DNA from 2 places in the Bacillus salitolerans genome. Region 1 is predicted to be linked to the other one. Evidence: a T-box and tRNA genes for the amino acid it is inferred to sense, from the RefSeq annotation. Region 1 holds a T-box; the other holds one or more tRNA genes.
What was found. The T-box of region 1 lies ahead of thrS (threonine--tRNA ligase). A T-box ahead of a tRNA ligase gene usually reads a tRNA of that ligase, here a tRNA-Thr.
Positions count from the first base shown of each region.

Region 2: it has a tRNA-Thr gene. The T-box ahead of thrS (threonine--tRNA ligase) is inferred to sense a tRNA for this amino acid. The anticodon was not compared.

Region 1 is NZ_JBHUEM010000057.1:32,286-35,663, reverse strand. Features, by position in the region: gene ACFSCX_RS25080 (AzlC family ABC transporter permease) at 1-54, shown strand, start outside; gene ACFSCX_RS25075 (AzlD domain-containing protein) at 60-377, shown strand; gene thrS (threonine--tRNA ligase) at 486-1,682, opposite strand; T-box leader at 1,732-1,950, opposite strand; T-box leader at 1,988-2,204, opposite strand; T-box leader at 2,241-2,459, opposite strand; gene ACFSCX_RS25065 (anti sigma factor C-terminal domain-containing protein) at 2,538-3,378, opposite strand, start outside.
Region 2 is NZ_JBHUEM010000054.1:1,102-4,479, forward strand. Features, by position in the region: tRNA gene ACFSCX_RS21910 (tRNA-Val) at 221-296, shown strand; tRNA gene ACFSCX_RS21915 (tRNA-Leu) at 327-411, shown strand; tRNA gene ACFSCX_RS21920 (tRNA-Leu) at 424-512, shown strand; tRNA gene ACFSCX_RS21925 (tRNA-Arg) at 517-593, shown strand; tRNA gene ACFSCX_RS21930 (tRNA-Pro) at 601-677, shown strand; tRNA gene ACFSCX_RS21935 (tRNA-Ala) at 691-763, shown strand; tRNA gene ACFSCX_RS21940 (tRNA-Met) at 879-952, shown strand; tRNA gene ACFSCX_RS21945 (tRNA-Ile) at 986-1,062, shown strand; tRNA gene ACFSCX_RS21950 (tRNA-Ser) at 1,073-1,165, shown strand; tRNA gene ACFSCX_RS21955 (tRNA-Met) at 1,209-1,285, shown strand; tRNA gene ACFSCX_RS21960 (tRNA-Asp) at 1,290-1,365, shown strand; tRNA gene ACFSCX_RS21965 (tRNA-Phe) at 1,373-1,448, shown strand; tRNA gene ACFSCX_RS21970 (tRNA-Thr) at 1,609-1,684, shown strand; tRNA gene ACFSCX_RS21975 (tRNA-Tyr) at 1,718-1,802, shown strand; tRNA gene ACFSCX_RS21980 (tRNA-His) at 1,818-1,893, shown strand; tRNA gene ACFSCX_RS21985 (tRNA-Gln) at 1,950-2,024, shown strand; tRNA gene ACFSCX_RS21990 (tRNA-Gly) at 2,028-2,101, shown strand; tRNA gene ACFSCX_RS21995 (tRNA-Ile) at 2,121-2,197, shown strand; tRNA gene ACFSCX_RS22000 (tRNA-Asn) at 2,217-2,291, shown strand; tRNA gene ACFSCX_RS22005 (tRNA-Ser) at 2,297-2,387, shown strand; tRNA gene ACFSCX_RS22010 (tRNA-Glu) at 2,404-2,475, shown strand; gene ACFSCX_RS22015 (glucose-1-phosphate adenylyltransferase) at 3,333-3,378, shown strand, end outside.

The sequences.
Region 1 (3,378 bases):
GATAAAGAACAACCGAGAGAAGCGTTAGCAATAACTGAAGAAAAAGGAGCGTAAATAAATTGGGTGTTACAGAAACCTTATTATTGTTTTTTTTAATGTCCGTCGTTACGTATATAACTCGTAGAACTTTACTTCGCGTTCCTAGCGATTTTTTTTCCAGTCGAATGAAAAATGGTTTGTCCTTTATTCCTATTGGTATTTTAGCAGGGCTTATCTTTCCTTCATTATTCTTACAAAACAAAGAATTTGTCATCAATCCAATCTACCTAGTGGCAAGTATTCTATGCCTACTATTAATGAAACTAAGCAAAAATGTATTTTTAAGCTTTGGAGTCAGTGTAGCTGGTGTTGTCCTGATTAATCTATTGGTTAACTAAGAGGGCATTAAGAGAATAGTTGTTTTGTACATGCATTGAATATATCGAAAAGTCACATCACAAAAAAGGGAATCCTAGTGGGACTATTCCATTAGGATTCAGAATTTGTTAGTTTTCCTTAAGGATTTCACCTGCAGCCGCTACACTCACTGCTCCCAGGTTTCCATCCTTCCGTTTTCGTAATGCAACTTGATTGTTTTCCATTTCTTTATCACCAACTACCATCATAAATGGGATCTTCTGCATTTCGGCTTCTCTAATCTTAAGTCCTATCTTTTCTACTCTATCATCAATCTCTGATCTGTATCCCATTTGTTCCAACTGTGACTTGACTTGGTGGGCGTATTGTAAGTGTGCATCAGAAATAGGCAAAATTTTCACTTGAACGGGTGAGAGCCAAAGTGGGAATTCCCCAGCATAATGCTCAATTAATATTGCCATAAATCGCTCGATTGACCCATAAATGGCACGGTGGATCATAATTGGACGTTTAGGTTTGTTATCTTCGCCAATATAACTACAGTCAAATTTTTCTGGCATTTGAAAATCAAGTTGAACTGTTCCGCATTGCCAACTGCGATTTAATGAATCGAGAATATGGAAATCAATTTTTGGTCCGTAAAAGGCACCGTCACCCGGATTTACTTGATAATCAAGTCCCTTTTTATTTAAAACTGACTCTAAGGCATTCTCTGCTACATCCCACAATTCAGCTGCACCCATAAAATCGTCAGGTCTTGTTGAAAGTTCAATTTTGTAGCTAAAGCCAAATTTCGAATAGAATTTATTGATTAAGTCCAACACTTTACTTAACTCTTCTTCGATTTGATCTTCACTTACAAATAAATGAGCATCATCTTGAGTGAATGAGCGTACACGTAATAGTCCACTTAATGATCCAGAAAGTTCATGTCTATGAACTAGCCCTAACTCACCATAGCGGATTGGAAGCTCACGATAACTTCTGCGTTTACTATTGAATATAAGAACGGCACCTGGGCAATTCATTGGTTTAATCGCATAGCGTTGGTCATCTACATCCGAAAAGTACATATTTTCGTGGTAATGATCCGAATGTCCGGATTTTTCCCAAAGCTCTTGTTTCATCATGATTGGAGTTTTTATTTCTTGATAACCAGCTTTTTGATGTTCACTTCTCCAAAAATTCTCAAGCTCATTCCTTACTATCATCCCTTTTGGTAAGAAAAATGGCATTCCTGGTGCTTCCTCCATCGATACAAACAATTCTAGCTCTTGACCTAATTTCCTGTGATTTCTCTTTGCTGCTTCTAATTCAATTGACATGTTACATTCCTCCTAAGTTTTTTTGTAAAAAAAAACGCACTCATCCCAAGTAAGGGACGAGTGCGGTCGTGGTGCCACCCTAATTCCGTAAAGTAAAACTGCTTTACGCTCAAAAAGATAACGGATTACCCGATTATGGATACTAAGAAATTCCCCATAATAGCTCAAAGGTGGTAAATCTTAACCTTTTCTTCAGGGCTTTCAGCCATAGGCCCTGTTCTCTGTCAAGAAAGTGAAGTAAGATTCATGTCCTTATCATTGCAAAAAAATATAAATGTGAAAATAAAAAACGCACTCATCCCTAGGAAAGGGACGAGTGCGGTCGTGGTGCCACCCTAATTCCGTAAAGCAACGTGCTTTACGCTCAAAAAGATAACGGATTACCCGATTATGGATACTAAAATGTTCCCCATAATAGCTCAAAGGTGGTAAATCTTGACTTTTTCTTCAGGGCTTTCAGCCGGGGCCCCGTTCTCTGTCAAGAAAGTGAAGTAAGATTCATGTCCTTATCATTGCCCAAAAGTATAAATGTGAAAATAAAAAACGCACCCATCCCAAGCAAGGGACGAGTGCGGTCGTGTTTCCACCCTAATTCCGTAAAGCTAAAATGCTCTACGCTCAAAAAGATAACGGATTACCCGATTATGGATACTAAAATATTCCCCATAATAGCTCAAAGGTGGTAATTCAAACTTATTTCTTCAGGGCTTTCAGCCATAGGCCCTGTCTCTGGTAAAGAAATAACAGCTTGAATCATGTCCTTATCGACGCTTATAAAACGTTTATAAAAATTATTAATTTGGATTATATGTCAATCGATACTTCATGTCAATAGGGAAATTACTTAAAACTCCCCTAATATTTATCTACCGTCGCTCCAAGAACAGCCCCTTTAATGAAAGGTAAACCGTTTAATACCTGTAATTCATCCTTAGTTCCAGTTACAACTATGCCAATGATCAATCCATCTTCTTTATTTTCTTGGATCGCATCATATAAAACATCTTTTACATAAAAAGTGAAAAAATTATTATATTTACTATCCTTCAGTCTTTTCACATCCTCAACAAAGTCTTCTTCTGTTCTTTTGGATTCTTTGAATGTGCTATCAAAATAAGCATCAAACCCATATACCGTTTGAGCAAGATCAGGCCTGTTCTCACCATCTTTAAACAAATCTAATTGTGATTGTGAATAGCTATTTACTCGGTACCAGGTTACATCCACACTATCAGGTATCATGGTATTTATCTCATCTATTGTATAGCCTTGGTCTAATGATAGGGCCATTTCGATGTATTTATCTTCACTGACTTGATTAAGTAAATCAAAATCAACTAGGTAATGGTCATAGTTCAGGTAAGGATGATAAAAGAGCATCACCCTTTCCCCGCTTTCATAGTGAAAGAAACGGTCTACTTGTGGCGGTCCAATCTTTTCATTGATTTGTGCACTTCCACGGTCAGAAGCTGTCGGATTAGCCTTTCCGAATATGTTAAATTCCACTGTTTCATTTCCCCACGGGATAACACGATCTTCAATAACTTTAAATTTTTCGCTACTAAAGGTTCCTCCTAAAAATCCATAATCAAAACTGCTACTGCCTAAAAACACGTTGGGTCCAGAGATCCTTTCATGATATTCAAGATCCCCAAATGCTTTGTAGTGTTGATGATTGACTAATGTTGAATTCAAT
Region 2 (3,378 bases), on a different contig from region 1:
CCTCGAAAAGCGAATGTTCTTCAGCTGCAAAAGTCGATAGACTTTTGATAGATGAAGGTTATTCGACCTCGAGAGGCAAGGAGCCGTAGCTGGACAAAAACTTTCTTGAATACAAATCTGTTATCTAGTTTTGAAGGAATATTTTTTTGTGATTTTCTCTTGCTATTTTTTTATAAGTTTGTATAATAGTAAGAGTCGCTAGTTTTTATCATATACTTTTGGAGGATTAGCTCAGCTGGGAGAGCACCTGCCTTACAAGCAGGGGGTCGGCGGTTCGATCCCGTCATCCTCCACCATTTATAATAATTAGTATTTCTTCTTAGTACGCGGATGTGGCGGAATTGGCAGACGCACCAGACTTAGGATCTGGCGCCTTACGGCGTGGGGGTTCGACTCCCTTCATCCGCACCATATATTTATATCGCCGGGGTGGCGGAACTGGCAGACGCACAGGACTTAAAATCCTGCGGTAGGTGACTACCGTACCGGTTCGATTCCGGTCCTCGGCACCATTTAGCGCCCGTAGCTCAATTGGATAGAGCGTTTGACTACGGATCAAAAGGTTAGGGGTTCGACTCCTCTCGGGCGCGCCATTATTTTCGGGAAGTGGCTCAGCTTGGTAGAGCACCTGGTTTGGGACCAGGGGGTCGCAGGTTCAAATCCTGTCTTCCCGACCATTAAATATAATATGGGGCCTTAGCTCAGCTGGGAGAGCGCCTGCCTTGCACGCAGGAGGTCAGCGGTTCGATCCCGCTAGGCTCCACTTTAAGTTATAATTGAACTATCATTAGCAAATTGGAAGTAAATTCATATTGCCTACTCAAGTGATGATATGATATATTATACTTCTGTTCAAAAAACTTAAAAAATACTAATATGGCGGTGTAGCTCAGCTGGCTAGAGCGTACGGTTCATACCCGTGAGGTCGGGGGTTCGATCCCCTCCGCCGCTATCCTTAAAAAAGGATTTATATAGAGCTAAATAAGGACCTTTAGCTCAGCTGGTTAGAGCAGACGGCTCATAACCGTCCGGTCGTAGGTTCGAGTCCTACAAGGTCCACCATTTACTATACGGAGGAATACCCAAGTCCGGCTGAAGGGATCGGTCTTGAAAACCGACAGGGGTGTAACAGCCCGCGGGGGTTCGAATCCCTCTTCCTCCGCCATATTCTTTAAATGGCACAGTGAAAACTGAATAATTTCTATTGTCGCGGGGTGGAGCAGTCTGGTAGCTCGTCGGGCTCATAACCCGAAGGTCGTAGGTTCAAATCCTGCCCCCGCAACCAAAGTGGTCCCGTGGTGTAGCGGTTAACATGCCTGCCTGTCACGCAGGAGATCGCGGGTTCGATTCCCGTCGGGACCGCCACTATTATGGCTCGGTAGCTCAGTCGGTAGAGCAAAGGACTGAAAATCCTTGTGTCGGCGGTTCGATTCCGTCCCGAGCCACCATTTCTATTAATTTGCCGGCATAGCTCAGTTGGTGAGCACGTCGGAATTGGCTTCGAAGGATATGCGTCAGCGTACCAATCGAGTCTCTTCTTGTTTTAACTATCTGAAATTGGGACGACAAGTACTATCAATTATTCAATTAATAAGACATCCAATATACGCCGGCTTAGCTCAGTTGGTAGAGCAACTGACTTGTAATCAGTAGGTCGTGGGTTCAAATCCTATAGCCGGCACCATTTACTTTAAACTATTTTGTTTCTTTAACATATGGAGGGGTAGCGAAGTGGCTAAACGCGGCGGACTGTAAATCCGCTCCCTCTGGGTTCGGCAGTTCGAATCTGTCCCCCTCCACCATTATATATAACAATGGCGATCGTGGCGAAGTGGTTAACGCATCGGATTGTGGTTCCGACATTCGAGGGTTCGATTCCCTTCGGTCGCCCCATTATAACTTTACATGTAATGAACTTTAAACTATAATTTTTACTGTCTTTTGATTAATGGGCTATAGCCAAGCGGTAAGGCAACGGACTTTGACTCCGTCATGCGTTGGTTCGAATCCAGCTAGCCCAGCCATATGCGGGTGTAGTTTAATGGTAAAACCTCAGCCTTCCAAGCTGATGTCGTGAGTTCGATTCTCATCACCCGCTCCATTATACCTTACTAACTTTAGGGCCTATAGCTCAGCTGGTTAGAGCGCACGCCTGATAAGCGTGAGGTCGATGGTTCGAGTCCATTTAGGCCCACCATATAATTTTTTATAATCATTCCACCATAGCTCAGCGGTAGAGCATTCGGCTGTTAACCGAAGGGTCGTAGGTTCGAATCCTACTGGTGGAGCCAAATATGGGGAAGTACTCAAGTGGCTGAAGAGGCGCCCCTGCTAAGGGTGTAGGTCGTTAACGCGGCGCGAGGGTTCAAATCCCTCCTTCTCCGCCATAAATGTTTATATAACGGCCCATTGGTCAAGCGGTTAAGACACCGCCCTTTCACGGCGGTAACACGGGTTCGAATCCCGTATGGGTCATCTCTTAAAGCTCTGCAAATATGCAGAGCTTTTTCTATTTTAGTAATATAATCCGAAAGTAGTATCTAAGCTTTCAATAAGATACAGGCCCATGATTCAAAATGTTTTAGTTCTCCAACCAGACCAGCACATAAGGAGAAATAGTAATAACTAATTGATTATGATTGGGTCAGCTCCTTAACAATCAAGAAAAGTATAGATATCTGCACTTAATACAACGATTTTTTCCTGATTCCAACCATTCGAGACATTATTTCAACTTTTTCCCACCTGATTCCAACCATTCGTGACATTATTTCAACCATTTTTCACCACATTTCAACCATTTGACAAATACTGGAACTCGCCCGTGGTCCCTTTGAGAAATACTGCCAGTTGAAATAGTATAAACTTGAACGCCTTCAGTAACCCTCTAGTAGTATTTTATTTGGTTTAGTAGTAATGACTTTTAGCACAGAAAGGCCTCCTATTGCAAAAATGGGACTTGTTTTTTTCGTTAATTACCAAATTTCCATTCCCCTCGTAATGACCTTCTACATGTTTCGCCTACATTCTTTTTTATATGATATCCTTCCTCTATTCTTGTAAAAAGCTGTCATACGAAAGTGTCTTTCGCGCGATTTTTTTTACAAGGAAATAAAAATGCCGACTTGAATAGTTATAATTACTCGGATTTCTTCGTTTTTTACATGAATGAATCTTTCCTATTAAACAAATTATATTTCGCACCTTCGCACAAAAAATGATTAATGAAAACTAAATATTTCGTTTTTTTCAGTTATGTCATGTATGCATCTCTCTATGCATATTAAATACAATACTATTTCTACTTATTTCCGAGAGGGGAGATTATTGCAATGATTCAGAGAAGATGTGTTGCCATGCTTTTAGCAGGTGGTAAGG